3 regions of the Alteromonas sp. ISO5 genome follow, and region 3 is predicted to be linked to each of the others. Evidence: predicted binding sites of a transcription regulator. Region 3 holds the regulator's gene; each other region holds the start of a gene.

Region 1 (10,447 bases), 390 kb from region 3:
CGGTGTACCCAGTAAAGCCATTACCTCGGCGCGGGTAATACCCAGCTCCAGCTTGGATATTTGCACTTTGTTATACTCTTCCCGATCCTGCCAGTCCATATTCTCCGGTTTGTCCGGATAAAAGGCGATGAGTAAAAAAGCAAGGACCGCGTACGAGGCTACGCCGATCAAAATAAGTCGGATTGCTTTACTGTTCATTTATCTGTGTCGTTTTACTGGTTAATTCATTCTGGCCCTGTCGGACCTTAATCAATAGTAGTCTATCCAATTAACGCCACACTGTCAGCCTTAAGAATGTTACTGATTATGAATCGCGGTTGATGCTGTAACAGGGCCGGTATTCAGTGCCGGGTAATTTCATACGCTGCTGTGCCACAAAGGATTTCAGTAAGGCGTCGATACGGGCCATTAAATCGGCTTCACCAGACAGATTAAACGGGCCAAATTCCCGGATTTGGCGAATACCCTCAGCTTTCACATTGCCCGCCACAATTCCCGAAAATGCTTTGCGTAAATTATTTGCCAAATCAGACAGCGGCTGCTCCCGGTGAAGATTAAGTGTCGCCATGGATTTGTGGGTGGGGATAAACGGTTGCTGAAAGTCATCTTCGATTTTCAGTGACCAGTTAAAACTGAACGCATCGCCCATGGCCAGTCTGAACTGCTCCACCTTTTTAACACCCTGGCCCAGTACCCGGGCGACTTCCACCGCATCATCCACAATAATCTGATAGCGATTTTGCGCTTTGGGCCCCAGGGTGGCGCCGACGAACTCGTGGATAGCTTCAAAATAAGACTCACTGCCAGCCGGGCCGGTTAATATTACCGGGAAGGGCTGCTGGGCGTTTCGTTCGTGGATAAGGATCCCGAGTAAATACAACAGTTCCTCAGCGGTACCTACGCCGCCAGGGAAAATAATAATGCCGTGCGCGATTCGAACGAAGGCTTCCAGACGTTTTTCAATGTCTGGCATGATCACCAGCTCATTAACAATGGCATTAGGCGGTTCTGCGGCAATAATACTGGGCTCGGAGATGCCAATATAGCGGCCGTCACGGTAGCGCTGTTTAGCGTGGCCAATGGCGGCGCCTTTCATGGGGCCTTTCATTGCCCCTGGACCACAACCCGTGCAAATGTTGATCTCACGTAAGCCCAGTTGATAGCCCACTTCCTTGGTGTATTTGTATTCCTTAAGACCAATGGAGTGGCCGCCCCAACACACGATGGTGTTGAGCTCATTATTACGTTCGATGACTTTAGCGTGACGCAGCATGTCAAAAACCATATCGGTTATACTGCCACTATCAAGCGGTGCGCTCTCATGTACAAAGGCGTACTTGTTGCCCATGTAAAGCATGTCTCGTAACACTGAGAACAGATGCTCATGAACGCCTTTAACCAACCGCTCGTCAACAAAGCCGACTTCCGGCGGGTTAATTAATTCGAGTTTGACGCCCCGTTCCCGCTTAATCAATCGTATGTCGAATGATTCGTACGGAGCGAATAAAATTTCGTAGTTATCTTCGTCTACGCCGCTGTTGAGTACTGCCAGACAACAGTTGCGGAAGAGCTTATACAAATTACTGTTTGTGGTGTCTTCAAGCTTGCTGACTTCAAGTTGGGAGAGCTGGCTCATCCAACCTACAGGGTTGAGCTGAATTTTTTTCATTCGGTATCCTGAATGACCACCTGATTCCGACCACCGGATTTTGCTTTGTATAACCCTTTATCGGCCCGCTCAAAGGCGGCATCGAGTTTCTCACCAGTGCGGCAATGGGTGCCGCCTATGGATGCAGTCACTATCAGGCGTTCTTGTTTAAATTTAAAGGGTAGCTTAGCCAGACCCTCACGCAACTCATTAAGGCGATTTAACAGTTTATCATTAGCATGATCAGGCAACAAAATGATAAATTCTTCACCGCCCCAACGCGCCATAAATTCGCTGCTGGTAAGGTTAGCTTTAAGATGGCGAGCAATGGCCTGCAGTGTTTTATCACCTGCAGCATGGCCGTATTTATCGTTGATCCGTTTAAAATGATCAACGTCGACCACCGCGATGCTGAGCGGTGTACCCTGCGCCTGGCAGCGATCCCATTCTTTGGAAGCCCGCTCATTATAAGCCATGCGATTGGGCACACGGGTGAGCGGGTCGGTGTACATGTTGATGCGCTGCTCAACCAGCTTTCTACGATACAAGTCTGTTTGCTTTTGCAGCGACGAGAGCTGTTGTTGCATGGAAACCAGCAGTGACATCAAACCTTCCTGCTCCTGACGCTCCGCTTCTTCACTTGCACTTAGTGAGTTAGCCATCTGGCCAAGGTAATGCTGGGCCTGCTGTTTCAATTCGTCGATACTGTGCTCGCCTTCGAGCGCGTCTTCCATGTCTTCCAGTACGTTTCGCAACTCCTGATTGCGCGATTGGCGGGCCTCAAAGCTCTCGGCACTTTTTGAGATACTGGACTGCACATCACCGTTAATGTTACCCAGCGCATTATTCAGACGCTGAATAATTTTACCGGCCGTATTGGCCTCGGTGAGGGTTTCCTGAACCATGACCCGGATCAGGATCAGGCAGCTGTTAAGTAACTCTTCTTCGGTAAGCCCCTGGCCAAGTCTCTCCTGTAGAGAGGCAATATAGTCATCCTCCGGATTGACCCGAATATAGGTTTGTACCAGTTGGCCTAGTTCGTCGATTAAATCTTGTTTAAGCTGTACAGTTCGGTTATTGGGCTGGTTATCACCCGCTGATTCTTCACCACTGTCTATGCTGGATTGATAGCATTTTAATACTTGCTGATAGAGCGGCAGTACACCACTTATTCCATTGATAGGCTTTTTCAAAGCGCTACTGGCTTTGGCTGCCTGACTGCGGGCGGTAGGTTCGGTAACCAAGCGCTGAAATGCCTGAATATCTTCTTCCAACTGGCGTATCCAGGCCTGGGTCAGCGTTTTAACTGAGTAGGGTTCCAGCATAATTAACTGGCTGACTTTATTCATGGAAAGGGTGGCCAGGGTAAAATCAATCTTGCCACTTAAATGACCACGCAGAGACTGTAACTCTTTATCAATCTCTGCCGATAGCCCTTCATAATAACTGGTGAGTCGGACTATAAATCCTGCCAGTTGCTCACTGTGAGCGCGCAGCGATTGGAGTTGTTTCGCTTCCATGTGTTATGCAAGCTCCTTATAAGCCAAAATAGCCGCCGGCATACTACTGCCGGGCTAGTCGATTGTTCGATATAATGAAATCAAAATTCGCACGCAGCGGGTTGATATCCAATCCGCCTCTGCGGGTGTAGCGCGCATAGACAGCTAGCTTGTGCGGCTTGCAACGAACCATTAAATCACAAAAAATTCGCTCGATACACTGCTCATGAAACTCATTATGACGACGAAACGAAATGAGGTAAGCCAGCAGCCCGGCGTGGTCTATGGCCGCGCCTTCATAATGGATTTGCACACTTGCCCAGTCAGGCTGGCTGGTGATCAGGCAATTTGATTTTAACAAATGACTCACCAGGGTTTCAGAAACCTGTTGGTCGCTGGTTGTCAGCAGTTCAGGACTGGGCTGGTAGGCATTGATTTCAATGTCCAGGTCGTCAATCACGGTGCCGTCAAGTTCACCAAGATGAAGAGTACCGAACTGGCCGGCACTGAATAGTTGCACCTCAACCGGTGCCTGGGCACATGCCGATAAATCATTCGTTAAATATTGGACGACTTCATCTGCACCGTTAAATACCGACTGGTTAAAACTGTTCAGATAAAGCTTAAAAGACTTTGACTCAATTAGGTTTTGCGAATCAATGGGCACCCGGCATTGTAAAATCGCTACCTGCGGTTTTCCCTTTGGATTAAGCCATGAAAGTTCATAACCATTCCAGATATCCACGCCGCCAAAAGGCAAAGGCTGGGAAACACCTATTTGTTCGCGGCTTAGCGTGCGTGGTACGCCTTGCAGCAGCTCAGGTGTGTACTGTTCAATGTAGTCAACCTTTTGACCCAGAGTCAGGTTGGCGGGAAGAGACGGAGACGAAGAGTGCTTTGCTGTCATGCTGTCCTGTAACTTTTTACCACTGATTAATTGTGACACGCGCATTCAATATGCCAAGCTGGTGTTTTAAGTGCCATAAATTCTTTAGTATAGAGGTTTAGTATACCTGATATGGAATCGCAATGGAGAATATCGTTCAACAATCATTGCATAATTTAATGCGCGATTTGCAACAAACGGCAGCGTCTCACCCCGCGCTTATGACTTCAGAGTTTGAGCCGGAATTAGCATCCCCCTGTTATGTAGGGAATGCAAAGCCGGGAGAGCCCTGCGCCTGGCAGCCTGTGCCTATGGAAGCTGAATATACCTTTGCCAACATCGAAAACGCCCTGCATATCACGCTGAACGAGCAATATTGTAAGTTCTTTACGACTTACTGGAGTTTTAATCTGCAGGTAAAGGCTCCACAGGGTAACTGTGAACTATTGCAGGTTTGCAGTGAAGAGGACTTCGAACGGTTGCAACAAAACCTGATTGGGCATTTGTTAATGAAGCAGCGACTGAAACAGCCGCCCACTTTGTTTTTTGGTTTAACCGACGAAGACGACTTTATTTTGTCAGTGGATAATGCCTCAGGCGAAGTGGTGTTGGAGCAGGTGGGCAAATTACCCAGTCGCTGCCTGGCGCCCGACCTGGCGACCTTTATTGATGGCCTGACGCTGGCCGCTTAACCGAGCTTTGCCAATCGGCTCTCCATCACCGCGAGAGCCTGTTCTAATTGTTCCACCCGTTTTTCCAGCTCAGTGATGCGCGCTTTGTCTCCCGGCGTTTTTGGTTGGGCTTTAACCTCTACGTTTTGCTGATTGAACACCTTTATAGCCTCGATGGCATCCAGTACGCTTACCTTAAAAGAGGCTCTACCACGCAATAAGCCCACGCCCGGGGTTAAACCCTCGGCCGCCAGTGTGTGGCATATTTCGACCAGGGTTTTATGGTTTTCTTTGGATGTCATAAGATTACTCTTTACTGATGACTGACAGGGTAGATTGAGAGAGCGTCTAACCGGTTAGTCAAAACAACGAAAATTTCGCTAATCATACTGATAGTTAGTACTGTCGCCAAGTGGTTATTTTTTAACTCCTTTAAAATTCAATGAGTTATAGTTGGCCTTATTTTTGATTACCTGAATTAATTAGTGACTTATTATTTTTCAACAGGGAACCACTATGAAAAAACTGATGCTTTGTACTGCTCTGGTAGCACCGATGTTATTGTCTGGCTGTATTATCTCCGTGGGTGATGACGACAGAGAACACTATCAGGCCAGCTGGGAGCAGCGCGAGTATAATAACCGTAAACATATCAGTAATCTGGAAGTGAATGCGCACTTTGAAGATGTCACTCGCAAAATGGGGGTAGCCGACTTCAATGAAATGGTAGGTGAGGGCGATCATGTTTACCGGATCCTTTACTATCGCACGCAGCGTACCGAAGACGATGGTATCACCACTAAGGATGAGTGCACGCCACTGGTCTTTAAAGACAACCGCTTAATCGGTTGGGGGGATGAAGCGGTTCGTAAAATCTAAACCGCCCAACCGTGCTGACAAGCCTGATAGACGAATCGTTTATCAGGCTTGCTGCTGTCAGTTCTCCCCTTTATAAAGTTACAGTGTGGTTCGATTATCAACGCAGTCACTTCCCTCATCATTTCTTATCAGATTGACTAAATTGTATAAATATTGTTAACAGAATATTTACAAAGCGTTATTTTTTTAGCTAGAGTGGGGAACTGATGCACTTTTTGTGCGTCTATTACGTAACTCTTAAGACCAATCTTGTTGTTTTCAGTTGGCTGTTGTTTACCTGCAGCGCTGAGCGGTTGAGTGAGAGGGCGGCCTGGGTCGCAATAACTGGCGTGTACGCATCACCACAACACGGGAGACAGGCTATGGTACAAGCGGAAATCCAACAAAATCTGGATAAAATCAGAGCAGCATACTTATCAGCGGAAGACCTGAAAGTTGCCGCATCCATTATTTACAACGCCTACCACGACGATCCAATTTTTTTACAAATATTCCAGAGCGAAAAGGAAGGCTACGAATCGCGGCTCCGTTCCGCCATTCGCGAAGAACTCACCGCATTCTGGGAAGCAGAGCAACCCATTATTGGCTTATTTGATGAAGGACGATTGCTGTCTGTTGCATGCCTTACCGGGCCTGACAATGCAGCAGGTGCCGGCCGTTATTGGCACTGGCGGTTAAAAATGCTGTTAACGACCGGTTATTACGGTACCCGGCAAATGCTGGAAAAAGAGGAGAAAATTCGCTCAGCCATGCCAGCTGAAAAGTACCATTTACTGTCGTTTATCGCGGTGCATCCGGACTACCAGTCCCACGGTCTTGGCCATCTGTTAATGCGGGCTATTGACAGTGTGTTACTTGAGCACCGTGATTCAGAAGGGGTGGGCGTATTTGTGACTGTGCCTAAATATGAAACGTTCTTCTCCGATGGCTTTTATCAGAAAGTCGCGCAGGTGGAAATTGCTAATAAAATCGGGCAGGTTATGTTCAGGCCAAGGCCTTAACCGCTAAATACAATGCCGGGCAGGGCGATTATCACGCCCTGCTTTTGCTGATAAATTTCCTTGTCAGTCTTGCGGGCGGAATACCGTCAGGTATAGTGCCTGTATTGATAATGACACTCTGCAGATATGACCGACTCTTTAGATTTCGATCCGGTACAAGCCATTCAGAATGAAGATGCCTGGGTTAGCGTCATCCAGAAGATGGATGAAGCCTATGCGGATCTGGTGCAGTCGCAGGTCGAAGTCGAAGAGAAAAACGTTGAGCTTGAAGAGGCCAAGAGCTTTTCTGACAGCATTCAAAGTGCCATGAATGATGTGCTCATCGTCTGTGATAACGATGGCATTATAGAAGGGGTCAACCGGGCGCTGACCGAGCTGGTGGGGGAGTCGGAATCGGCTCTGATTGGCCGCTCTATTCTCACCTTTATCGCCCCGGAGCTGCACGACAAGGTACAAGGCTTCCACGAGCGTCTGCGCGCCCAGCCTGTGCGTGACTACGAACTTGAGTTACAGGGCAAGTCGGGTAATGTGCCATTATCGGTAAATTGTACGACACGCTTAAATCACCGCGGTAAGTCAGTCGGCATGGTACTGGTAGGACGGCCTCTGGGCGAGCTACAAAGGGCCTATAAAGAGCTCAATATCGCCCATGCTGAATTACAGCTCGCCCAGCAACGGCTTATTCAGTCAGAAAAAATGGCTTCTCTGGGTCGTCTGGTCGCAGGGGTGGCCCACGAGCTGAACAATCCTATCAGCTTTGTGTATGGCAACATGCACGTATTACGTCGCTACACCGATAAACTCAGTACCTATTTTGATGCAGTAGCCAATGGCGAGAGCCGCGACACACTGCGAGAAATGCGCGAAAACATGCGCCTGGAAAAAGCCATCAAGGATCTCAATTCGCTGGTGGATGGCACGATGGAAGGCGCTGACCGGGTAAAAGAAATCGTTAATGATTTACGTCAGTTTTCATCAGCGCAGGTGTCAGAAAAGGCGTCTTTCGACCTCAGTTATGCGGTGCATACCGCTTTACACTGGATAATGAAAGAAAATGATTATGCGGTTGAGGTTATTGACAATATTCCCCGGCCATTGGAAGCCTATGGCCATGCAGGCCAGATCCATCAGGTCGTGGTAAACCTGATTGAAAACGCGGTGGATGCCATGGCCGCTTCCGAGCTTCGTAGGTTAACTATCAATGCCAGTGTAGACAAAGACGGCGTGTTGCTGACGATAAAGGATACCGGGCCGGGGATCAGCGCTGATGATGCGCCGCAAATCTTTGAGCCTTTCTATACAACCAAGCCGGTTGGTATGGGAACAGGCCTGGGGTTATCAATTAGCTATGGTATCGTTTCGCAACATAATGGCGAATTGTCCATCGACAATCATACCGAAGGCGGTGCTATCGCCAGCCTGTTTTTACCCTACCGGGAGTCCGCTAATGCTTAATTTGTTATGGCTGCAATCCGGCGGTTGCGGCGGTTGTTCCATGTCGTTACTCAATGCCGAATCCCCCGATGTGTTGACCCTGTTTGAAAATGCCGGCATCAATCTGCTGTGGCATCCGTCGTTAAGCGAAGCTACCGGTGATGAGTGTATTGCCATGCTTGAGGGCATTCTGAGCGGCGCCATTGCGCTGGATATTCTTTGTATTGAAGGCTCAATGATGACCGGCCCCATGGGCACTGGCAAGTTCCACATCATGGGCGGTACCGGCAAGCCCATGATTGAATGGGTAAAAGCGCTGGCGGACATTGCTCGCTACACGGTTGCTGTTGGCAGTTGCGCGGCCTACGGCGGCATTACGGCAGCAGGGGCTAATGATACTGATGCCACTGGTCTGCAATTTGACGGCGAAATGGCAGGCGGTTTGCTGGGCAAGGATTTCACCTCGCAAAGTGGCGAACAGGTGGTTAATATCGCTGGTTGCCCGGTACACCCTGACTGGGTTACCGAAACGCTGATGAGTATTGCGCTGGGTGAGCACAATGATGAGCAACTCGATAAATTTGGTCGGCCACGTATGTATGCCGATCATCTGGTGCATCACGGCTGCTCCCGCAATGAATTCTATGAATATAAAGCCAGTGCCGTGGACATGGGCGACCGCGGTTGCATGATGGAAAATATGGGCTGCAAAGGTACCCAGGCTCATGCTGACTGTAATAGCCGGCCGTGGAATGGTCAGGGTTCCTGTACTAATGGTGGTTACCCGTGTATCAACTGTACCGCGCCTGAATTTGAAGAGCCTGGGCACAGCTTCTGCCAAACGCCGAAAATTGCCGGGATCCCGGTTGGCCTGCCAACTGATATGCCCAAGGCCTGGTTTGTAGCCCTGGCGCAATTGTCTAAAGCGGCCACGCCTGAACGCTTAAAAAAGAATGCGATTGCCGAACAGTTAATTTACCCGCCCACCATTCATAAACGTAAAGGCTGAACCATCAGTATGTACAGTCAGAGAGTAGCAGTATGAACCGAATTGTCGCCGGTCCCTTTAATCGCGTGGAAGGGGACCTGGAAATTACCCTGGAAACCGGGGAGGGTAAAGTTCAGCGAGCCGAAGTGAACTCGCCGCTTTATCGTGGTTTTGAACGAATCTTACTGGGTCACAAACCCATGGATGCACTGGTTTATACGCCGCGGATTTGCGGGATTTGTTCGGTTACCCAGTCGGTGGCCAGTGCCCGCGCGTTAGCCGATGCCATGGGACTGAATATGCCGAAAAACGGCGAGCTGTGTACTAATCTGGTACTGGCAAGTGAGAATATTACCGATCTTATCACGCATTTTTATCTGTTTTTTATGCCCGATTTTGCCCGCGACAGTTACGCTGGCGCTGCCTGGTTTGGTGATATCCAGGCCCGGTTTAAAGCGACTGCAGGTTCCGCCGCGGCCCAAATGTTACCAGCCCGAGCTGACTTTCTGCACCTGATGGGGCTTATGGCCGGTAAGTGGCCACATACCCTGAGTTTACAACCGGGGGGCGTAGCCAAAGCGATTGAGCCCAAAGAGCGCCTGCGTTTACTGGCTATCGTTGCCGGGTTTAAACGATTTCTGGAAAGTACTTTGTTTGGCGATAGCCTGACCACCATCAGTCAGCTTAAAAGCGAGGCCGAACTGTGGCAGTGGCATCAGCAAAAGCCCTGGCACAGCTCTGACTTTCGCCGTTTTTTGCATGTGGCTGAGGTACAGCAGTTACACCAGCTTGGTCGGGCAACGGATCATTTCCTCAGCTTTGGTGCCTATGGTGCGATTGATGAGCCCATGTGGGCAGCTGGCAGTTATCAAAATGGCCAGACAAGCCCATTGGATATTGGGCGCATAGCCGAAGATCACTCCCATAGCTGGATGAGTGACAGCGACCATCCGCATCCCCCAGCAAAGGGAATTACCCAGCCTACGCTCGATAATGAAGCGGGATATAGTTGGTGTAAGGCTCCCCGGTTAGGGCAGAAAGTGGTAGAAGTCGGTCCTTTGGCGCGACAAGTGGTTAATGGTCACCCTCTGGTGCGTGATATGGCCAGCCGCCACGGTGGCAATGTGTTAAGCCGAGTGGTTGCCAGACTACTTGAAGTAGCCATTGTGGTAGGGCAAATGGAACAGTGGATAAAGCAAATTGATCCCAAGGCACCCTTTTGTCATCACGGTGATATGCCCGCCGAGGCCTCAGGTGTTGGCCTGGTTGAAGCGGCCCGAGGCGCTTTGGGCCACTGGCTGGAAGTAAAAAACGGCAAGATCAGTAATTATCAGATCATCGCGCCGACGAGCTGGAATTTCTCGCCACGTGATCAGTACGAACAACCAGGCGCGCTGGAAAAAGCCGTGGTAGGGGCGCCAGTAATGGCTGGCGAAAAAAC
Region 2 (10,447 bases), 2.3 Mb from region 3:
AGGGGCTAAATATCGTGGTGAGTTTGAAGAGCGCCTGAAAGCGGTGCTCAATGAACTTGCCAAAGAAGAAGGCCGGGTCATTCTGTTTATCGATGAATTACACACCATGGTCGGGGCTGGTAAATCAGACGGCGCAATGGACGCCGGCAATATGCTCAAACCGGCGCTTGCCAGGGGGGAGCTGCACTGCGTGGGCGCGACCACACTGGATGAGTATCGTCAGTATATCGAGAAAGATGCTGCTTTAGAGCGCCGATTCCAAAAGGTACTCGTGAATGAGCCAAGCGTAGAAGACACTATTGCGATTTTGCGGGGCTTAAAGGAGCGTTACGAGCTGCACCATTCGGTAGATATCACCGATCCGGCCATTGTTGCGGCCGCGACATTGTCGCACCGTTACATCAGCGACCGGCAATTACCCGATAAAGCTATCGATTTGATTGATGAGGCGGCCTCGAGCATTCGTTTACAGATTGATTCTAAGCCGGAAGAAATGGATCGTCTGGAGCGCCGTATCATCCAGCTCAAGTTGGAAGAGCAGGCACTGGCGAAAGAAACTGATGATGCCAGTCACAAACGGCTTGAAATGATCGAGCTGGAGCGTGAGCAGGCAGAAATTAAATTCACCGATCTGGAGAAAATCTGGAAAGAAGAAAAAGAAGCGATGCAGGGTACCCAGTCTATAAAATCCGAGCTTGAACAAGCTAAGCTGGATTTAGAGATTGCTCGCCGTGCATCGGACTTAAACAGGATGTCAGAGCTTCAGTATGGCCGTATTCCTGAGCTCGAGATGAAGCTGGAAAAAGCGGCTGAAAACGAGAACAAAGAAACCCTGTTAATGAAAAATCGGGTAACGGATGCTGAAATTGCCGATGTGCTCTCACGCTGGACCGGCATCCCAGTATCCAGAATGCTCGAGGGTGAACGCGAAAAGTTATTGCGTATGGAAGATGTGCTGCATAAGCGAGTGGTCGGTCAGCACGAAGCGGTGAATGCTGTGTCTAATGCTATTCGCCGCACCCGGGCCGGGCTTGCCGATCCGAATCGGCCGATTGGTTCGTTCCTGTTCTTAGGGCCAACTGGGGTAGGTAAAACAGAGCTGTGTAAATCACTCGCTGGGTTTATGTTTGATACCGAAGAAGCCATGATCCGTATAGATATGTCGGAGTTTATGGAAAAACACAGCGTGGCTCGTCTGGTGGGGGCGCCTCCGGGTTATGTAGGATACGAAGAGGGCGGTTATTTAACCGAAGCGGTACGCCGTAAGCCTTATTCTGTAATCCTGCTCGACGAGGTAGAGAAAGCCCATCCGGATGTATTTAATATTCTACTACAGGTGCTTGACGATGGTCGGCTGACCGACGGCCAGGGCCGTACCGTAGATTTTAAAAATACCGTGGTGATCATGACGTCTAATCTGGGCTCTGACATTATCCAGGATAAGCATCAGGAAAGTCAGTATGAGGAAATGAAAGCCATGGTAATGAACGTGGTCGGCCAGCATTTCCGCCCGGAATTTATCAACCGGGTAGATGACATAGTGGTCTTCCATCCGTTGGGTAAAGAGCAGATAAAATCGATTGCGAAAATTCAGTTGGCTGCTTTACGGGCTCGTCTTGCAGATAAAGGCTACAAGCTTGAACTTTCTGCTGCGGCCATGGACAAACTGGCCGACGCTGGTTTCGACCCGGTATTCGGAGCTCGTCCGCTCAAACGGGCGATTCAGACACAGGTGGAAAACCCACTGGCACAGCAGTTGTTGTCGGGAGCTATCTTGCCCGAGTCGACCATACGTATCGACGTAGATGGCGAACGGCTGATCATTATTTGATTGGATATACAGAACTAAAAAAGCCGGCAAATTTGCCGGCTTTTTTGTTGCTTACAGACTATCTAGCAATGCTTGCGCTTTACTGCGATTATAGAAAGGGCGATCTACGGCTACTGCTTTCCTCAGCTCTTCCTTCGCTTCCTGATTGCGGTTTAACTTCGCCAGGGCATAGCCAATGTGATAACGAATTTCCGGGTTATTGGAATCCCGGGCAAAGGCTCTTCGCAGGTGACCAAGTCCATCTTCAAGTTGTCCTTTTTGTACCAGTATCCAGCCCATGGTGTCGAGAATCTCTGGATGGGTACTGTTTAATTCAAAAGCTTGGACGATATATTCTTGCGCAGTAGTTAAATCTTCCTCCAACGCCATAATTGCAAGGGTGTTTAGCACTATCGCCCGATTTATACTCTTGTCTTCTTCTAACAGTGATTGGTAAAGTGCTTTAGCTCGGCGAAAATCATGTTGAATATAGTAAAACTGAGCAAGGATATTTTTTGCCAGAACGTTTTTGGGATGGTCTCTAACAATGCTTTCAGCTTGTGCGATAAAGGCCTCTTTGTTTTCACCTCGAACAGCGTCTTTGTAAAGTAAAATTAAAGCTTGAGAAAAATAAGGGTCAACTTCTAGAGCTTTGATGAGATTTTTTGTCGCTTTATCTTGCTCTTCTTTGGCCTTATTGAACAAAGCCTGAGTTAACCAAAAGTTAGCATTTTCAGTGTTATCTGCCCGAAGTGCATCTAGTAAGTCACCAGCTTCACTTAGCTCATTGATTTGGATTAGAAGTCGAGCCTTAATCATTTTCAAACGGGTATTTTGCGGCTCAAGCTGAAGCGCACTATTCACTGATGAAATGGCGGCAGGTACGTCGTCAATAGCTTGTTGCAACTCGCTTTGTCTAATAAGTTGCTCTACGGATTCTTTGGTGAAGTGTTCGGTTACAGATAGGGTTTTCCGAGCTTCCAGAATATTTCGCTTTTGAATGTATACAGATGCTTTGAATAACAGATATTCCGGATTATCAAAATCGTTCACTAACAGTCGATCGATATGATAGATGGCCTGGTCATAATCTTTTAATACCTGGTAGAGTTTTGCCAGTTCAAAACGCGCATAATTAAAATCATTGTTGAGGACCAGGATATCGCTGTACACCGCCAGAGCCTCTTCAATAGCATTCTCTTCAACCAGGTTATGCGCTTTTAGCAATAACGACTGAGGATGTTTAGGCGATACCGCCAGCAGTTCATCAACTATCAGGTTGGATTCGGTGAATTGGCGCAATCTGCTTAAAATTGCAGCTTTATTAAATTTTGCAGCAAAAAAGCTTGGTTTCTTTTCCAGAGTGTCGTTTATCAGCTTAAGCGCTTCGTTGTATTTTTTTAAGCGGATTAAAATACCGCCTTTAAGATTCAAGAAATCCACATTGTCGGGATATTGCCCAAGTATAGCGTTTGCGCCTTTCAAGGCATCCTGTTCGAATCCTGCTTGGAGTTTCATCATACTGTAAGTGAACAAAAACGAAATATTCCCCTGATTCTTCTCGTAATTGGTATCAAGAATTTTAATGGCTTCTTCAGTTTTTCCCCGACTGGCCATCAAGCGAATACGGAATAGATTGACGATGGCATTGTCAGGGTAACGTTCTGATAAATCTTCGCTTAGTTTCTGTGCTTTAAATGCTCGATTTTGTTTCAAATATAAATCACCAAGCAACAGTGCCCAATCAACATTGTCCAGAAGTTTATCTTCGTGTTTCTCCAGTAAAGTAAGGGCCTGGCGATTCTGCTGGGTCATTAAATACGTTCTTGCAAGCAGTACAATTGCCTGAGGATCATTAGGATTGTGTTGCAAGTATTGATTAAAGTCGCGTGCAGCTTGTTCGGTGTTACCATGAAAAAAAGCAGTTAAACCACTTATGTAATAAAGCACGGGCTGATCGGCTATCAGTTCAGGAGACAAACTGCTCATTATTTCATTTAATTGCTCCAGGCGTTCATTATTAACCAGCTTCTCCTGATCTTTACTTTCTAACCAACTGCTTAGCAATATCGCCAATGGATCATTAGGGGTTTTCTCAACGATTTCATCAACAAATGCCTGGGCTTTTTCAAAATCATTACTTTCTAAGTATACGTCAGCAAGTTTGCGCAGAGTCAGCGGATCTTCAGGAGAGAGCTCCAGTGCTTTTTGGAGGTAATCAATAGCGTTGTCGTATTTACCTTGTTGGTGGGCCAGTTGTCCTTTTAATCGCCATGTAACAGGATTATCTTGCTCTATGTTAATGGCTCGTTGCAGATACTGACTTGCTTCAGCAAAATGTTCTGATGTAATGGCTACTGCTGCCAGGCCGTTATAAGCTGCAATATAGTCTGAATTTAGTTTGAGACTTTGTTTATAAGCGTCTATTGCACAATCTGTCTGCTTCAGACGAACGCAGGCTGTAGCGCGAATTTGCAACCATTTAACTTTCTCTTCTATGGATAACTTATCAATATCACTAAAGCTGATCACTCTTTGATATTTATTTTGAAATAACAAGGTATTACCGAGCGATTCTGCCACTAGGTTGATGTCAGCTCCCTGATCTAAGGCTTCGTAGAATTCAACTTCAGCAGCCTGCAAATAACCATTAACCAGCAGAAGTTTTCCCATCAAAATTTTAGCGGCGAGGTTTTCTGGATCCTGTTGCAAACTGTTTTTTAAATGAATGAACGCTTCATCAAAACGTGATTGAGAGTAGGCGGTCAGGGCTTTTTCATAGTCATCTTCTGAACTGGCGAACGCAGTAGGTGTGCCTAATAAACTCAGTGTAATCAATAATGCTGAAGTTAGTCGCATAATGTTTGTTGTTAGTTTTATGTCGATGGTGTGATTGTGTACAAAAAAGGTGGCAAATGCCACCTTTGAACAAGAATGATGTTGCAATTATTTTACTTTCTGTTTGCGCCAGGCTGCAAAGCCACCAGCAAGCAGAAGCAGTGCAAATGAACTCGGTGCATTCACTGGGTCAGGTGAGTTATTCGGATCTGCCTCGAGCTTGTTGAAGCCAATCGATGATAATTTGAAGCCATCATTGTGCTTGCTAAACCTATCGACATAACCAAAGGCTGTATTGTATGCCCCAACTAACCAGTATTTCGACGTTTCAGTGAAGGTAAAGTCCGAGTAGTAGGTACCATTGTCAGCACCTATCTGGAAGCTGTTTTTCAATGAGCCACCAATATTATCAGCAATTTGCTGCCAAGTCGCATTTCCACTGGTTAGCTGGCCAAGGCCTGTATCGGATAACCCGGCAACTGTTACCTGGTTTTTGCTCGCATAACCATCTAAATAACTGAAAGTTGCGCCGACCAGAGAGACTTCTTCAGAGAAGGACAACAATACCATGTCATAATCAGTGCCTCCATATTCGTGCGAATAGTTATCAATGGTATGGCTTTCACCAGCGTCGCCACTATACATACCATAGCCTATTTGTGAACCTGAGCTCCAAGGACCCGCAAAATTTGCTGACTGGACGGTATCGTCTTCTTCGCCCCACCAACCTGAGCCATCCCTATCTGTGCCATACCGATTTTGATTACCGTTATAATTGCCGACATCCGACCAAGCCGACACATTAACGGTAATGCCGTTCAGGTTAATTCCTGTACTGTAATTGTGACCCAGATCGTCATACATATTATAAATTTTTGCATTGCCCCATGAGTCACAGCCAGTGGTCATGTTACAATTATTGTTGCTTGTCGCTGATGCTATGCCTGAGGCAAATAAACCAATGGTGCTCAGAACAAGAACTGTCTTTTTACAGTTAAACCGCATACTTCACTTCCTCATTAACTACGCATTCTTGCGAAATTTTTTCAAGCAAAAAATGATCCAAAATATAAAGTATTTTAATTTCAATGGTATAGCGTTTTGTGTCAGGAAAGTTTACGTTTTTTGTAAATTATCCTGACATAGGTATGGATGAGGAAAGTGCTTCAACATGGCAGTTTCATAATCCTTTAACTTACACTTTATAAAAAAAAGTAACGGGTTATGTATATGATCTGATAAGTAGTTATCTCACGTACGAATTCGGGTAAACAAAAGCAGAAATGCTTTGAAACTTAAAATCGTTAAGCATGTCCATTGAGAGTATGAAATAATGATCGCCGTTTGTAGCTATAGAGAAAATCATGTCAGAAAGTAAACATAAAGGTATCTATCTGTTGCCGAATCTTCTAACCACTGCCGGGCTGTTCTCAGGCTTTTTTGCCGTGGTGTCTTCTATGAACGGGCGCTTTGAAGCTGCAGCGGTGGCAGTATTCGTGGCCATGATATTTGATGGACTGGATGGACGGGTTGCCCGAATCACCAACACTCAAAGTGATTTTGGCGCTGAATATGATTCGATGGCCGATATGGTATCGTTTGGTATGGCACCGGCGTTGGTTGCTTATAATTGGGGATTAAGCGATCTGGGTAAGCTTGGCTGGTTCGCTGCCTTTATTTATGTGGCTGGTGCTGCATTAAGGTTGGCTCGCTTTAACACTCAGGTTGGCGTGGCTGACAAGCGCTTTTTCCAGGGCTTAGCCAGTCCGGCAGCGGCTGCCGTAGTCTGTGGATTTGTATGGTTAGGTGTTGAGTATGACATCAATGGTAACGATATAGGCCTGATTGTGGCACTAGTTACCGGATTGTCTGGCTTATTAATGGTCAGCAACTTTAAATATAACAGCTTTAAAGAAGTCAACTGGAATGGCAAAGTACCATTTGTTGCACTGCTGGTAATATTACTTATCTTTATTATCGTCGCCACTGAGCCTGCGCTGGTATTGTTCATTGTTTTCGCGCTTTATGCGTTGGCGGGGCCGATAAACACTTTCAGAACTGTGGATAAAGTCACTTTGAGCGATGTCGTCGGCGATCAGGTAGAAGATGCCGATTTTATGTCAGCAGTCGCAACCGAAGAAAAAGAAGCTGAGCAGGCAAAAAGCCGGACCGACGAAGAAACCAGAGTAGATAAAGACGAAAAAACACCAAAATAGTGTAGTTAATAACCCGATTGTTTAAAACGCGACCAAACGGTCGCGTTTTTTATAGTTTTTTTTAAATAACTGTTGATCTCTTCCGGGGGATGCGTAAAATGCGCGGCTCTTCAACGGGGAACGCCTCAACAGGCCAACCCACATAACGCGAAAGCCTTATGTGAAGCGGTATACAGCGACAATGCTTCGAAAATAAATTTTCAAAAAAGTGTTGACGCAGAAAACCAAAAGCGTATTATACGCATCCCGCTTCGGCAGGTTCTAAAAGAACGCTGAAGCAGCAAGCAGAGCTTGTACTGTTCTTTAACAATTTATAACAAGACAATCTGTGTGGGCACTCATTAAGAGTGTCAACAACGACAATTCAAAATTTCGATATTTAATTGAAGAGTTTGATCATGGCTCAGATTGAACGCTGGCGGCAGGCCTAACACATGCAAGTCGAACGGTAACAGGATTAGCTTGCTAATCGCTGACGAGTGGCGGACGGGTGAGTAATGCTTGGGAACTTGCCTTCAGGAGGGGGATAACAGTTGGAAACGACTGCTAATACCGCATAATGTCTCCGGACCAAAGCGGGCTTTTAGCTCGCACCTGAAGAGAGGCCCAAGTGAGATTAGCTAGTTGGTAAGGTAAAGGCTTACCAAGGCAACGATCTCTAGCTGTTCTGAGAGGAAGATCAGCCACACTGGGACTGAGACACGGCCCAGACTCCTACGGGAGGCAGCAGTGGGGAATATTGCACAATGGGGGAAACCCTGATGCAGCCATGCCGCGTGTGTGAAGAAGGCCTTCGGGTTGTAAAGCACTTTCAGTTGTGAGGAAAGGTTGGTAGTTAATACCTGCCAGCTGTGACGTTAACAACAGAAGAAGCACCGGCTAACTCCGTGCCAGCAGCCGCGGTAATACGGAGGGTGCGAGCGTTAATCGGAATTACTGGGCGTAAAGCGCACGCAGGCGGTTTGTTAAGCTAGATGTGAAAGCCCCGGGCTCAACCTGGGATGGTCATTTAGAACTGGCAGACTAGAGTCTTGGAGAGGGGAGTGGAATTCCAGGTGTAGCGGTGAAATGCGTAGATATCTGGAGGAACATCAGTGGCGAAGGCGGCTCCCTGGCCAAAGACTGACGCTCATGTGCGAAAGTGTGGGTAGCGAACAGGATTAGATACCCTGGTAGTCCACACCGTAAACGCTGTCTACTAGCTGTTTGTGGATTTAATCCGTGAGTAGCGAAGCTAACGCGCTAAGTAGACCGCCTGGGGAGTACGGCCGCAAGGTTAAAACTCAAATGAATTGACGGGGGCCCGCACAAGCGGTGGAGCATGTGGTTTAATTCGATGCAACGCGAAGAACCTTACCTACACTTGACATGCAGAGAACTTTCCAGAGATGGATTGGTGCCTTCGGGAACTCTGACACAGGTGCTGCATGGCTGTCGTCAGCTCGTGTCGTGAGATGTTGGGTTAAGTCCCGCAACGAGCGCAACCCTTGTCCTTAGTTGCCAGCATTTAGTTGGGCACTTTAAGGAGACTGCCGGTGACAAACCGGAGGAAGGTGGGGACGACGTCAAGTCATCATGGCCCTTACGTGTAGGGCTACACACGTGCTACAATGGCAAGTACAGAGGGAAGCGAGACAGTGATGTGGAGCGGACCCCTTAAAGCTTGTCGTAGTCCGGATTGGAGTCTGCAACTCGACTCCATGAAGTCGGAATCGCTAGTAATCGCAGGTCAGCATACTGCGGTGAATACGTTCCCGGGCCTTGTACACACCGCCCGTCACACCATGGGAGTGGGATGCAAAAGAAGTAGTTAGTCTAACCTTCGGGAGGACGATTACCACTTTGTGTTTCATGACTGGGGTGAAGTCGTAACAAGGTAACCCTAGGGGAACCTGGGGTTGGATCACCTCCTTACGTAAAGTCGTTGGACGACTTGATGTAGTGCCTACACAGATTGTTTTGTTATAGAAAGTAAAGAACGACCAAGATTTACTCGTAAGGGAAATCACTGGGGCTATAGCTCAGCTGGGAGAGCGCCTGATTTGCATTCAGGAGGTCAGCAGTTCGATCCTGCTTAGCTCCACCAAACTCTAGTAAGCTGATAACTATCAGGTTGCAAGCAGTTAAGTGTTAGAGCAAGGCGACTGAGAAGTGAGTGAAGGCGCATACAGAGGTATGCAACTGAATGAGCGCCGAACAAAGCCGCAGCGCAACGCTTAAATGCGCAGTAAGCTGGAGGCTTGTAGCTCAGCTGGTTAGAGCGCACCCCTGATAAGGGTGAGGTCGGCAGTTCAAGTCTGCCCAAGCCTACCATTTCTCGCTTACTCGGCGTTGAATAAAACCTCATGTGCTGCGCGCACACTACGGTTTCATTCGCCTTGATTAAGCAAGAAATACGCTAGTACCTGGTCGAAGGAAGGAATCAAATCCTAATGAATATTTACTCATTGAGTAAGCATTGATTAGGGTTTTTTACTCTAAGAATGTTCTTTAACAATTTGGAAAGCTGATATTAGTAATCAATCAATATTGAGTAACTGAGAATATCGAAAGATGTTCTTTCAAGACTACTCTCTACTTGACATACGGCGCTGTGAAAACAGCAATGTAATTTGATTAGACAGTCATGCATACAACAGAGATTCAATTCTCACCTGACTCCGGATAAAAAGGCGGAGGTAGGCGCAACGCAGTCCATCCTTTTAGCGTGTCGCACGCTTTGGGTTGAGTTGTAACGGCTATGGACACTTATGAGTCATGTCAATAAGTGGAAATAGCGACGATTGAGGTTCTGGGTAAGCGGCTACGACGAGTGAGCGAAGGCGTGTGTGAATAACACATAACTGAGCGAACGAGGACGTAACGCGCAACACAGGTTCTCAAGCGGAAGCTATTTAGGGTTGTATGGTTAAGTGACTAAGCGTATACGGTGGATGCCTTGGCAAATAGAGGCGATGAAGGACGTGTAAGTCTGCGAAAAGCTGTGGTGAGCTGACAAAACGCATTTGAGCCACAGATGTCCGAATGGGGAAACCCACCTGTTTACAGGTATCTGCAACTGAATACATAGGTTGTAGAGGCAAACGAGGGGAACTGAAACATCTAAGTACCCTTAGGAAAAGAAATCAACCGAGATTCCCTTAGTAGCGGCGAGCGAACGGGGAGCAGCCGATAAATAAAGTTGTAGTGGAACCTTCTGGAAAGTTGGACGGTACAGGGTGATAGTCCCGTACATGAAGCGGCTTTGTTTACATATTAAGTAGGTCGGAACACGTGTTATTCTGACTGAAGATGGGGGGACCATCCTCCAAGGCTAAATACTCCTATTTGACCGATAGTGAACCAGTACCGCGAGGGAAAGGCGAAAAGAACCCCTGTGAGGGGAGTGAAATAGAACCTGAAACCGTATACGTACAAGCAGTGGGAGCCTTTAGGGGTGACTGCGTACCTTTTGTATAATGGGTCAGCGACTTATATTTAGTAGCAAGGTTAACCATGTAGGGGAGCCGTAGCGAAAGCGAGTGTTAACTGCGCGTCTAGTTGCTAGGTATAGACCCGAAACCCGGTGATCTAGCCATGGGCA
Region 3 (10,447 bases):
ATGGTAGCGATGATAGATTCCGATAATTTTGTGTGCTCGCGCAGCGGAAAAGCGACGTTATCAAATACTGTCATGTCGGTGAACAACGCGCCACTCTGAAACAGCATGCTCATACGACGACGATTATGATAAAGCGCTTTGCGACTCATTGCCGGGATGGACTCACCGTCAAAGGTAATATCCCCACCGTCAGGTATGAGCTGTCCGCCTATCAGCTTAAGCAACGTGGTTTTGCCTATTCCGCTCGGGCCCATCACAGCAGTGATTTTACCTTTGGGTACACGTAGGGAGATACCGTCATAAATAACGCGCTCCCCGCGGGAAAAGGTCATATTGTTTACGTCGACTAAATAGTCCATGTTACTTTGCATTTCCTGTGCAGGCCTTAGCCTTGGAAGTCCGGTTACACTGCCCGACTCCGGTTTATCTTTTGTGCGTTCATTGTATGTCGGTTTGCTTAATCTGCCTAAACCGAAAAAGTTACAATTTATATCACGAACGCCACTGCAGGATACAGCCTGCCAGCGAAGTATATTAGGTTTTCATTATCCGCTATTCGTCCGGAAATTCCGTTTTATTTAACGAATCACATTGTTCTATGCTGTAGAATAAATGCTGAATCTTCGCTGAAACTAGTACTGCTCACTGTGAGTCGGGATTCTACCATAGTATAAGTTGATTACATACATTCATGTAGGTATATTTAATAACCAGCTATACATAGTGCTTAATTCGAAGACTAATCAATTACTTGCCAACTGCTACCAGATGTAACCGCAGCTATCTCTGTGACACTCTACACAAGCATACGTTCCATGACGATGCGACTTCCGTATAGAAAAGCTTCCTCTTTAGTCATTAAAACGCCCTGGGCGTTTATAAAGTTCACGGGTTAATTACCGCTCTACTTTTAATAAGACCGTGTTTAGGCGTTTTTCTCGCAGGCTAAACATAGGAATAAGCGTATTTTTTTGCGAGAATACAACTTTCGATGGATGCAGGCTTTTTTGTGATACTTCAGATAGCTATTTTTCTGGCCGGACTTGCGGTACTAAGCTGGAGTGCCGACAAATTTGTTTTCGGCGCCTCTGCCCTGGCCAAGAACATCGGCATATCTCCCATGATGATTGGCCTGACGATTGTGGCCATGGGTTCTTCTGCACCAGAAATTGTGGTCTCTGCGGTGGCATCCATCAACGGTAACCCCAATACCGCAGTAGGCAATGCACTGGGGTCGAATATTACCAATATTGGCCTGGTGCTTGGCATCACCGCCCTTATAAAGCCCTTACTGGTGTCGTCGACTACCCTGAAACGCGAATTCCCTTTGTTACTGATCATCAACCTGATTGCCGTTTATTTCCTGTCTGACGGCGAATTATCCTCCCTGGAAGGCATTATTCTTATTTTACTGTTTGTTTTTGTGTTAGCCGGAATGGCCTGGATTTCTCTACTGGTCGATAAAGGCGATCCGCTGATGAATGAGACCAGCGATGAAATTCCTGACGCAGTAGAAACCTCCCATGCCGTTATGTGGATAGGCCTGGGGCTGGTCCTGTTGCCCTTGAGCGCCCAGTTTATGGTAGACTCCGCCGTTCATATCGCCCGACATTTCGGCATGAGCGATCTGGTAATAGGCTTAACCATAATTGCTCTGGGCACCAGCCTGCCAGAATTAGCGGCCAGTGTGGCCGGTGTGCTGAAAGGAGAAGACGACCTCGCCCTGGGTAACGTTATCGGGTCGAACATCTTTAATTTGCTGGCGGTGCTCGGTATGCCGGGGCTTATTGCGCCGGGTGTGCTTGATGAAAATGCCGCCCACCGGGATGCGCTGGTGATGCTGGGACTGACCCTGCTATTATTAGTGTTTAGTTTTAATTTCCGTGGGACACGACAAATCAATCGTGTCGAGGCGGCCTTGCTAGCAGGCTGCTACCTGGTTTATCAGTATTGGTTATTTGCCTAATGACGTCACAACAACAATCTTCCTTTATAGAATCGGCCAAGCGCGTTGTTACAATCGAACAAGCCGCGATTGCCGCGCTGGGCGAGCGCTTTGATGAACGCTTTGTGAAAGCCTGCGAGCTACTTAAAGACTGTCAGGGCAAGGTGGTGGTCAGTGGCATGGGTAAATCCGGTCACGTGGGTAACAAGATTGCCGCCACTCTTGCCAGTACCGGGACGCCCGCATTTTTTATGCACCCGGGTGAGGCCAATCACGGCGATCTTGGGATGCTGGGTTCAAACGATGTGTTGTTAGCCATTTCTAACTCAGGCGAAACCGGTGAACTACTCAACCTGTTGCCCGTAGTGAAACGCCTGAATGTCCCGGTGATTGCCATGACCAACCGCGCCGACAGTACCCTGGGCAAACATGCCGACGTGGTACTCGACATTGGTGTAGAACAGGAAGCCTGTACGCTGGGCCTGGCGCCAACCACCAGCACCACCGTTACGCTGGTAATGGGCGATGCTCTGGCTGTTGCTCTGCTGGACGCCAACGGCTTTACCTCGGATGACTTTGCTCTATCTCACCCTGGTGGCAGCCTGGGCCGCAAATTGCTGCTCACCGTGGCGGACATTATGCTCTCTGGTGATGAAATCCCGCTGGTCCCCGAGCAGGCAACGGTGTCTGAGGCACTGTTGGAAATCTCCCGCAAGGGCCTGGGACTGACCGGTATCACCGATACGCAGCGTAACCTGCTGGGTGTATTTACCGACGGCGATTTACGCCGCCTGCTGGATGCCCGGGCGGATATTCATAATACGCGCGTAGAAGAAGTGATGACCCGTGGTTGTATCACCTCCCATGGTGAAGACCTTGCTGTAGAAGCACTCAATTTAATGGAGCAATATAAAATCAGCGCCCTGTTGGTGGTTGATGAAAACAACCAGCCAGTGGGAGCGTTTAACATGCACATGCTGTTAAAAGCCGGAGTACTGTGATGAGCCTGGTAAAAACCCTGTATACTGAACTTCCTGAGGCTTTTTACCAGCAGTTGCAACAGGTTAAGCTGCTGGTTTGCGATGTCGACGGCGTATTTTCAGATGGTCGCATTTATCTGGGTAACCAGGGCGAAGAATTAAAAGCCTTTCACACCCGCGATGGCTACGGCGTTAAAGCACTGGTTAATGCCGGCGTCGAAGTGGCAGTAATTACCGGCCGACGTTCAGCTATCGTTAAGGACCGTATGACATCATTAAAGGTATCTCACATTATCCAGGGTGAAGAAAACAAAGCCGACGCGCTGGCTGAATTAATCGCCTCACTGGGACTTACCCGGGAACAGGTGGCAGCAATTGGTGATGATATGCCGGATACCGGCATGTTTACGCACAGCGCAGTTAACATTGCGGTGAAGGATGCCCATCCACAGGTTATTATGCAGGCAAACTGGGTTACCACCCTACCGGGCGGCTTTGGTGCGGTAAGGGAAGTGTGTGACACCCTGCTGCAAGCCAATGATAGTTTACACGGTATTTTAGGAGCCAGTGTATGAGTAAAGTAGGCCTGAGCATTGCCTGCCTGTTTATTCTGGCCACATTGCTTTACCTGCCCGGTTTTCTGGCCGAAGATCCGGTGATCACCCCGGATCAGGATGTGCTGGCCATTACACCGAGTTATAAAGCCCGTAACCTGACCACCACATTATATAATGAACAAGGTCAGCGCGTGCATGAAGTATTTTCATCCACCATGGAAAACTACGAGCAGTTAGGCTTTGTGCTGTTTTTAGCACCGCAATATACGATTTACCAGGAGTCTGACGAGCCGCCCTGGCAGGTAGTCGCCGACGAAGGTACGTTGTATGATAACAATATGATACAACTGGAAAATAACGTAGTTATTGTAAGTAAAAACCAGGCTGACTTTGTGCAGCGGGTAACCACTGACTACCTTGAGATAGATTTGGACCAACAAACCATGGTGTCCGAAGCCAGGGTGGAAATTTCGGGGCCTGATTTCCTGATATTGAGTAACGGACTTCGCGCCAACCTATTGAATAAAACTTATGAGTTGAATCATCATGTGCAAACGACTTATTCCCCTGCTAACTAGCCTGTCGCTGGCACTATCGCCGGCCGTGGTGCTGGCAGCCAAATCTGATTTCAAAAAAGACATCGAGGTGTTTTCCGAGTCGCAGTTCCTGGATGGTAAAAATAAAAAGTCCATTCTGATTGATAATGTGCAGGTTACCCAGGGCTCACTTAGCATTAAGGCCGACCGGGTTGAAGTAGAAGCCGGCGGCGGCAAAGGCAAGGAAGTATTTATCGCTACCGGAAAACCTGCTGTCTACAGCCAGACCCTGGACGATGGCCGGGTAGTTGAAGCCCGCGCATTTGAAATCCGTTATGAAGTAGCTAATCGCACCATTTCTCTGGCTGGCGATGCCGAATTAAATCAGAATACCAGTGTGGTAAAAGGTGAAACCATCGTTTACGACATGGAAAAAGAACAACTTAAAGCCACCGGTGACGGCAGCGGCAGTGAGGATGGCCGGGTGCGCACCGTATTTAGTCTGGAAGACATTGAAGCCGTGCGCGACGAAAGCAAGGCCCGTGACAACACGGGCGACCAACAGGATAATGAAAACGAATGACCACCCTAACCGCCACCCACTTAGCTAAGTCGTATAAGTCCCGGCAGGTAGTAAGGGATGTCAGTGTTGAGGTGTCTGCCGGCCAGATAGTTGGCCTGCTGGGCCCCAATGGCGCCGGCAAAACTACCACGTTTTACATGATTGTGGGCCTGGTGGCGCTGGATAAAGGCGATATTCGCATCGACGAGATGGATCTGACCCGTCAGCCCATGCACGAACGTGCCCGCAATGGGATTGGGTATTTACCCCAGGAAGCCTCTATTTTCAGAAAGTTAACGGTTTTTGACAATATCATGGCAATATTGCAAACACGCAAGGACCTTTCGTCTGCCGAACAGCAAAATGAAGCGGATGCCCTACTTGATGAATTCAATATCAACCATATACGTAATAGTACAGGGATGAGTTTGTCGGGAGGAGAACGGCGTCGGGTAGAAATTGCCCGGGCGTTGGCAGCCAATCCGAAATTTATTTTGCTCGATGAACCCTTTGCGGGAGTTGATCCAATTTCGGTTAATGATATAAAGAAGATCATACAACATCTTCGTGACCGTGGAATTGGTATTCTGATTACTGACCACAACGTACGGGAAACCCTTGACGTCTGTGAAAAAGCCTACATTGTCAGTCAGGGTGAATTAATCGCCCAAGGCACTGCGGAACAGGTTTTGAGTAATCAAAAGGTCAAGGATGTATACCTGGGTGAGCAATTCAGGCTATAGTTAGATACATAAAGACAACATGTTTTGTCCCCATCAATAACAAGCAAGGCGTTAAGAACAGAAGTAGATGAAACCATCTTTACAGCTCAAATTTAGTCAACAACTTACTATGACGCCACAATTGCAGCAGGCGATTAAACTGCTGCAACTTTCTACCCTGGATTTACAACAGGAAATCCAGGAAGCACTCGATTCGAATCCGTTACTGGAAGTTGATGACACCAGCGACAACGATACTATAGAGAAAAGCAAGCTTGATGCTGAAGCCGATGCCGCCGCAACGGCCAGTACCGAGACCAGCATGGACACCAACGAGGCGCTCGAGAAAAACGAACTGCCCGATGAACTCCCTATCGACAGCACCTGGGATGAATATTACTCAGCATCATCGGCGCCTGCGCCTGGCCCGGCTTCAAATGACGATGACCAGGTTTTTCAGGGTGAAACTACCGACAACATCCAGGACCACCTGCTCTGGCAAATGCGCCTGACGCCCTTCAGTGATGTAGACCGCGCAATCGCCATTGCGATTATCGACTCAATTGACGAATCAGGCTATTTAACGGTAACAGTTGAAGATATCCTGCAGAGCGTCAATACTGAAGATATGGAAGAGCCGGTTGAAGCCGACGAAATTGAATGCGTACTAAAGCGGATTCAAATGTTTGACCCCATTGGCTCAGGTTCACGTACCCCTCAGGAGTGTCTACTGGTCCAGTTAAAACAGTTTGCTCCCGACACGCCATGGCTCAAGGAAGCAAAGATCCTTATCGAAGACTATGCCGACCTGCTGGGCAGCAAGGACTATCGCACCTTAATGCGTAAGTCACGCCTGAAGGAAGACGATTTGCGAGAAGCGATGCGCTTATTGCAAACCCTTAATCCGCGTCCAGGTAGTGCGCTAATTACCCAGGAACCTGAGTACGTTATTCCTGACGTATCGGTCACCAAGAAAAAAGGTCGTTGGGTGGTTGAACTTAACCCGGACAGTCTGCCAAAACTGAGCGTAAATCAACAATACGCTGCCATGAGCCGCCAGGCCCGTAACAGTTCAGATTCCCAGTTTATTCGCTCGCACATGCAAGAAGCCAAGTGGTTCATTAAGAGTCTGGAGTCGCGTAACGAAACCTTGCTCAAGGTAGCTAACTGCATTGTGCAGCAGCAAATGGGTTTTTTCGAACACGGCCCGGAAATGATGAAGCCTATGGTCCTCAATGACGTAGCCGAGATGGTCGATATGCATGAATCCACCATTTCGCGGGTTACTACCCAAAAGTACATGCACACCCCTCGCGGTATTTTTGAGTTGAAATACTTCTTCTCCAGCCACGTAGCCACTGAGTCTGGCGGAGAATGTTCATCCACTGCCATCCGCGCTCTGATCAAAAAACTGGTTGCCGCCGAGAAGCCCAGTAAACCACTAAGCGACAGCAAAATTGCTCAATTGTTGGCCGATCAAGGTATTAAAGTTGCCCGGCGAACAATAGCAAAATACCGGGAATCCTTGTCGATTCCACCGTCTAACCAACGCAAGAGCCTTATTTAGGCCGAAATATAAGGAAGACGAACTATGCAAATAAATCTTACAGGTCATCACATCGAGATAACCGATTCTTTGCGTAATTATGTTGATACCAAGTTTACTAAACTGGAGCGCCACTTTGATCACATATCCAATGTGCATGTGATCCTCAACGTGGAAAAGCTTACTCAAAAAGCCGAAGCCACGATGCATTTAAGTGGAGCGGAAGTATTTGCCTCGTCAGAAAATCAGGATATGTATGCTGCGATAGACAGTATGATCGACAAACTCGATCGCCAGGTAATAAAGCATAAGGAAAAGCTCAAAAAGCACTAGGCCCAATTTAACCTTATGAATATTCAAGCCTTAGTTAGCCTGGATCGCACTGAATGTGCGGTCCAGTGCAACAGTAAAAAACGAATTTTAGAAATCATCAGTGATATTGCTGCCGAAACCAACGCCGAAATTCAAAAAGAAGACGCCCTCAATGCCCTGCTCAGCCGGGAAAAAATGGGTAGCACCGGCATTGGTAATGGCATAGCCTTGCCCCATGGCAGACTGGCTAACCTTTCCAAAGTAACAGCTGTGGTAGTAACAACCACCCCGGCTATTGCCTTTGACGCCATTGATGATAAACCGGTGGATATCTTTTTTGCCATTTTGGTGCCAGAAAACCAAACCGAAGGGCATCTGCAAACGCTCGCAACTATCGCCGGTAAGTTAAGCCAGAAAAGCATTGTAAAAACGATCCGTAACGCCGAATCGAAGGAACAGGTTATCGCCGCACTATGCGACCAGGCTGAACAATAGTCCGGCAGGGAGTCTGACACAACCATGAAACTCATTATTATCAGCGGGCGCTCCGGCTCCGGCAAATCCGTTGCGCTAAGGGCCCTGGAAGATTTAGGCTACTACTGCGTTGATAACATTCCGGTAAACTTGCTCCCAACGCTCACCCATACCGTAGTCGACGAATACGATCAGGTAGCCGTGAGTATCGACGTGCGTAACCTGCCAAAGGATCCCGATGAATTAGTCGAGATTCTCGACTATCTGCCCTCATCCTGGTCGATGACCATTGTCTATCTGGATGCCAGTGATGACATGCTGGTGAAGCGCTTTAGTGAAACCCGCCGCCTGCACCCGCTGGCCAAACTGAATAAATCCCTGGCTGATGCAATACAGGCAGAAAAAGAACTCCTCGCGCCCATCACCGAGCGGGCTGACCTCTATATTGATACCGACCGCTTATCCATTCATCAGTTGGCGGAGCTTATCCGCGAGCGTATTCTGGGTAAAAAGAGTTCCAGGCTGGTGCTGGTATTTGAATCTTTCGGCTTTAAGCATGGTATTCCCAAAGATGCCGATTACGTGTTTGATGTTCGTTTTCTCCCCAACCCGCACTGGGAGCCGGATCTTAAGCACCTTACCGGCCTGGATTCACCGGTAGAAGCTTTTCTGGGTTCACAGCCCATTGTGACTAAATTTATCTGGCAAATTCAAAACCTGCTGGATACCTGGATGCCGCATCTGGAGCGAAATAATCGCAGCTATGTCACCATTGCCATTGGTTGTACCGGTGGCCAGCATCGTTCCGTATTTGTCGCGCAGTCACTGGCCAAAATATACGGCGATAAACACCCTGATGTGCAAATTCGTCACCGGGAGTTAAACCGATAATGCGCGTAGAAAAAACCCTTACCATTGTTAACAAGCTTGGCCTGCATGCACGGGCCGCTACTCAGTTAGTGCAACTGGCCAATCAGTTTGATGCCGAAATCACCCTAAAAAAAGGCGATAAAGAAGCCAATGCCAACAGCGTGCTGGGCTTAATGCTGATGGAAAGTCATCAGGGTGAACAGGTTGATGTGATCAGCGAAGGCCCGGATGCCGAAGCCGCCATGGCGGCGGTGGAAAATTTGATTGTCGGACGCTTTAACGAAGATGAGTAGCACAAACAGATAACCACTGTGAAGTGGTTATCTGTGGTTTCTCTGCGAATGACGAAGACTAATCATTTAATTGCATTTGCAGCCGGCCGTTTTGATTCACATGGAATCCAAATCTAAATTCCAGTCTCACATGACGATTATCCGCTGAATCCGTATCGTAGTGGCCTGGAGGTGGAGCATTGCCATCCCTACTCCATGCAGACCAGCCTCTGAATGTTACCGTTTTCCCTATGCTGGGAGATATTTGGAACTCTGTAATTGAAGTCTGTTTACTGTGCGTCTGCACGGGGCTAAAGTACTCACAAACTAACCGATATGGCTCTACTAGCTTGCCCACTGCGAAACTATTTGGATTGCAGACAGGCGCAGCAAAAACTGTCTTTGGCGCTCCATATACGTCGCTCGCCTGAATTCCGCTGGCCTGTTGACTGATAGTGAGATCCACTGCACCTTGTGGTATGAGCTGTTCGTTTCGCCCATTCATAGTCGATGCTGCGACTGACGAGGTCATCAGGATAGTCAATGTCATAAAGTTTGGCACGAATCGCGTAATTGTCATATCGAACTCCTGCTGGTTGACTGATTTAACTATAGTTCGAAAGGATGAATAAAACTTTGCAGCAACATTAACAGAACATTAAAAGCAGAAGCCTGGCAGGTCTCATAGCCCCTTGTGAGAGGATTTTTAATACGATAAGGGGCTGGAAAGCACTAGGACAAAATATTAGCGCCTTGCTCCGGCGCTCTCGCTTCTTCTGCCTGCCGGCGGATATCATCATTTTCGCTGGAGACATCATCATGAGCAGCAGCGGTGTCCTCTGTAACGGCTTTAGGTTTGCTGACAGGGCTTGGTTTGACCGGTTCAGGGGGGGTGTCCTGATCCTGAATATCCACCATAGTTACCGGCACGCCCTGCGGGAATATCACTTCACGGGCATCGTCCGGCATACTAATTCCCTCGTCAGTAAACCGTTTTACCAGATCGCGCATTAGTACCGACGCCATTTTAATCACACTGGTATTTTCTACGTTGATCCAGAAATACACCTTCAAATTTACTGTTGCCGAGCCAAGTTCATCAACCAGTACTAACGGCTCCGGCTCTTTAAGTACATTAGGGTGTTCGCCAATGAGCTGCAACGCCAACTGCTGAGCCCGCTGACAGTCGGCATCGTAACCTATACCTAAGGTAAACTGGCCGCGCATTTTGGGATTAGCGGTAAGGTTTTTAATGGTACCTTTGTAAATCACGGCGTTGGGGATCTGAATATGATTACCATCAAAGTCCACCAGCGTGGTGGCCCGCGTGGTCACCTTTTGCACTACACCGGTATAACTGTTGATTTGCACTACATCATCAATGCGGAATGGGCGCTGCACCGTTAGTAACAAACTGGCTATCATGTTTTCTGCAATATCCCGAAAAGCAAAACCAAGGATTAATCCCAACACTCCGGTACCGCTCATTATGGCTACCGCAAATTCAGTAAGGCCAGAGAGTTTTAAAAAAACGTAAAGCGCAAACAGAATGAAAACCAGGCTTAACGCCCGCTGGCTCACCGAGCGCAATAGCGGACTTGAAGAAAGATACCCTATTGGTTTTATAAGCGCAGCAGAGAGCCGGCCGGCCAACCATACGGTCAGCATCAA

Evidence for each region. The regulator sigma-54, encoded in region 3, starts transcription at its own class of promoters, with help from an activator protein. The targets are predictions, from matches to a motif close to GTTGGCACGNNNNTNGNNT.
Region 1: AC2T0J_RS14365 (DUF3192 domain-containing protein) is a predicted target of sigma-54. The motif match lies at 5,157-5,175, and genes of this name have one in related genera.
Region 2: xdp1 (exosortase-dependent surface protein XDP1) is a predicted target of sigma-54. The motif match lies at 5,697-5,715, and genes of this name have one in related genera.

Annotation. Positions count from the first base shown of each region.
Region 1 covers NZ_CM176572.1:3,210,677-3,221,123, forward strand. Annotated here, with positions in the region: gene AC2T0J_RS14335 (DUF3192 domain-containing protein) at 1-198, opposite strand, end outside; gene ppnN (nucleotide 5'-monophosphate nucleosidase PpnN) at 305-1,669, opposite strand; gene AC2T0J_RS14345 (GGDEF domain-containing protein) at 1,666-3,168, opposite strand; gene queF (NADPH-dependent 7-cyano-7-deazaguanine reductase QueF) at 3,212-4,054, opposite strand; gene syd (SecY-interacting protein) at 4,177-4,725, shown strand; gene AC2T0J_RS14360 (hypothetical protein) at 4,722-5,006, opposite strand; gene AC2T0J_RS14365 (DUF3192 domain-containing protein) at 5,221-5,583, shown strand; gene AC2T0J_RS14370 (GNAT family N-acetyltransferase) at 5,946-6,584, shown strand; gene AC2T0J_RS14375 (PAS domain-containing sensor histidine kinase) at 6,711-8,039, shown strand; gene AC2T0J_RS14380 (NADH-quinone oxidoreductase subunit B family protein) at 8,032-9,027, shown strand; gene AC2T0J_RS14385 (nickel-dependent hydrogenase large subunit) at 9,060-10,447, shown strand, end outside.
Region 2 covers NZ_CM176572.1:5,144,615-5,155,061, reverse strand. Annotated here, with positions in the region: gene clpB (ATP-dependent chaperone ClpB) at 1-1,831, shown strand, start outside; gene prsT (XrtA/PEP-CTERM system TPR-repeat protein PrsT) at 1,883-4,756, opposite strand; gene xdp1 (exosortase-dependent surface protein XDP1) at 4,757-5,653, opposite strand; gene pssA (CDP-diacylglycerol--serine O-phosphatidyltransferase) at 6,013-6,864, shown strand; rRNA gene AC2T0J_RS23335 (16S ribosomal RNA) at 7,245-8,778, shown strand; tRNA gene AC2T0J_RS23330 (tRNA-Ala) at 8,875-8,950, shown strand; tRNA gene AC2T0J_RS23325 (tRNA-Ile) at 9,101-9,177, shown strand; rRNA gene AC2T0J_RS23320 (23S ribosomal RNA) at 9,771-10,447, shown strand, end outside.
Region 3 covers NZ_CM176572.1:2,822,476-2,832,922, reverse strand. Annotated here, with positions in the region: gene mlaF (phospholipid ABC transporter ATP-binding protein MlaF) at 1-359, opposite strand, end outside; gene AC2T0J_RS12700 (calcium/sodium antiporter) at 1,010-1,966, shown strand; gene AC2T0J_RS12695 (KpsF/GutQ family sugar-phosphate isomerase) at 1,966-2,946, shown strand; gene kdsC (3-deoxy-manno-octulosonate-8-phosphatase KdsC) at 2,946-3,500, shown strand; gene lptC (LPS export ABC transporter periplasmic protein LptC) at 3,497-4,060, shown strand; gene lptA (lipopolysaccharide transport periplasmic protein LptA) at 4,029-4,601, shown strand; gene lptB (LPS export ABC transporter ATP-binding protein) at 4,598-5,323, shown strand; gene AC2T0J_RS12670 (RNA polymerase factor sigma-54) at 5,391-6,869, shown strand; gene hpf (ribosome hibernation promoting factor) at 6,894-7,181, shown strand; gene ptsN (PTS IIA-like nitrogen regulatory protein PtsN) at 7,197-7,655, shown strand; gene rapZ (RNase adapter RapZ) at 7,680-8,525, shown strand; gene AC2T0J_RS12650 (HPr family phosphocarrier protein) at 8,525-8,797, shown strand; gene AC2T0J_RS12645 (mechanosensitive ion channel family protein) at 9,509-10,447, opposite strand, start outside.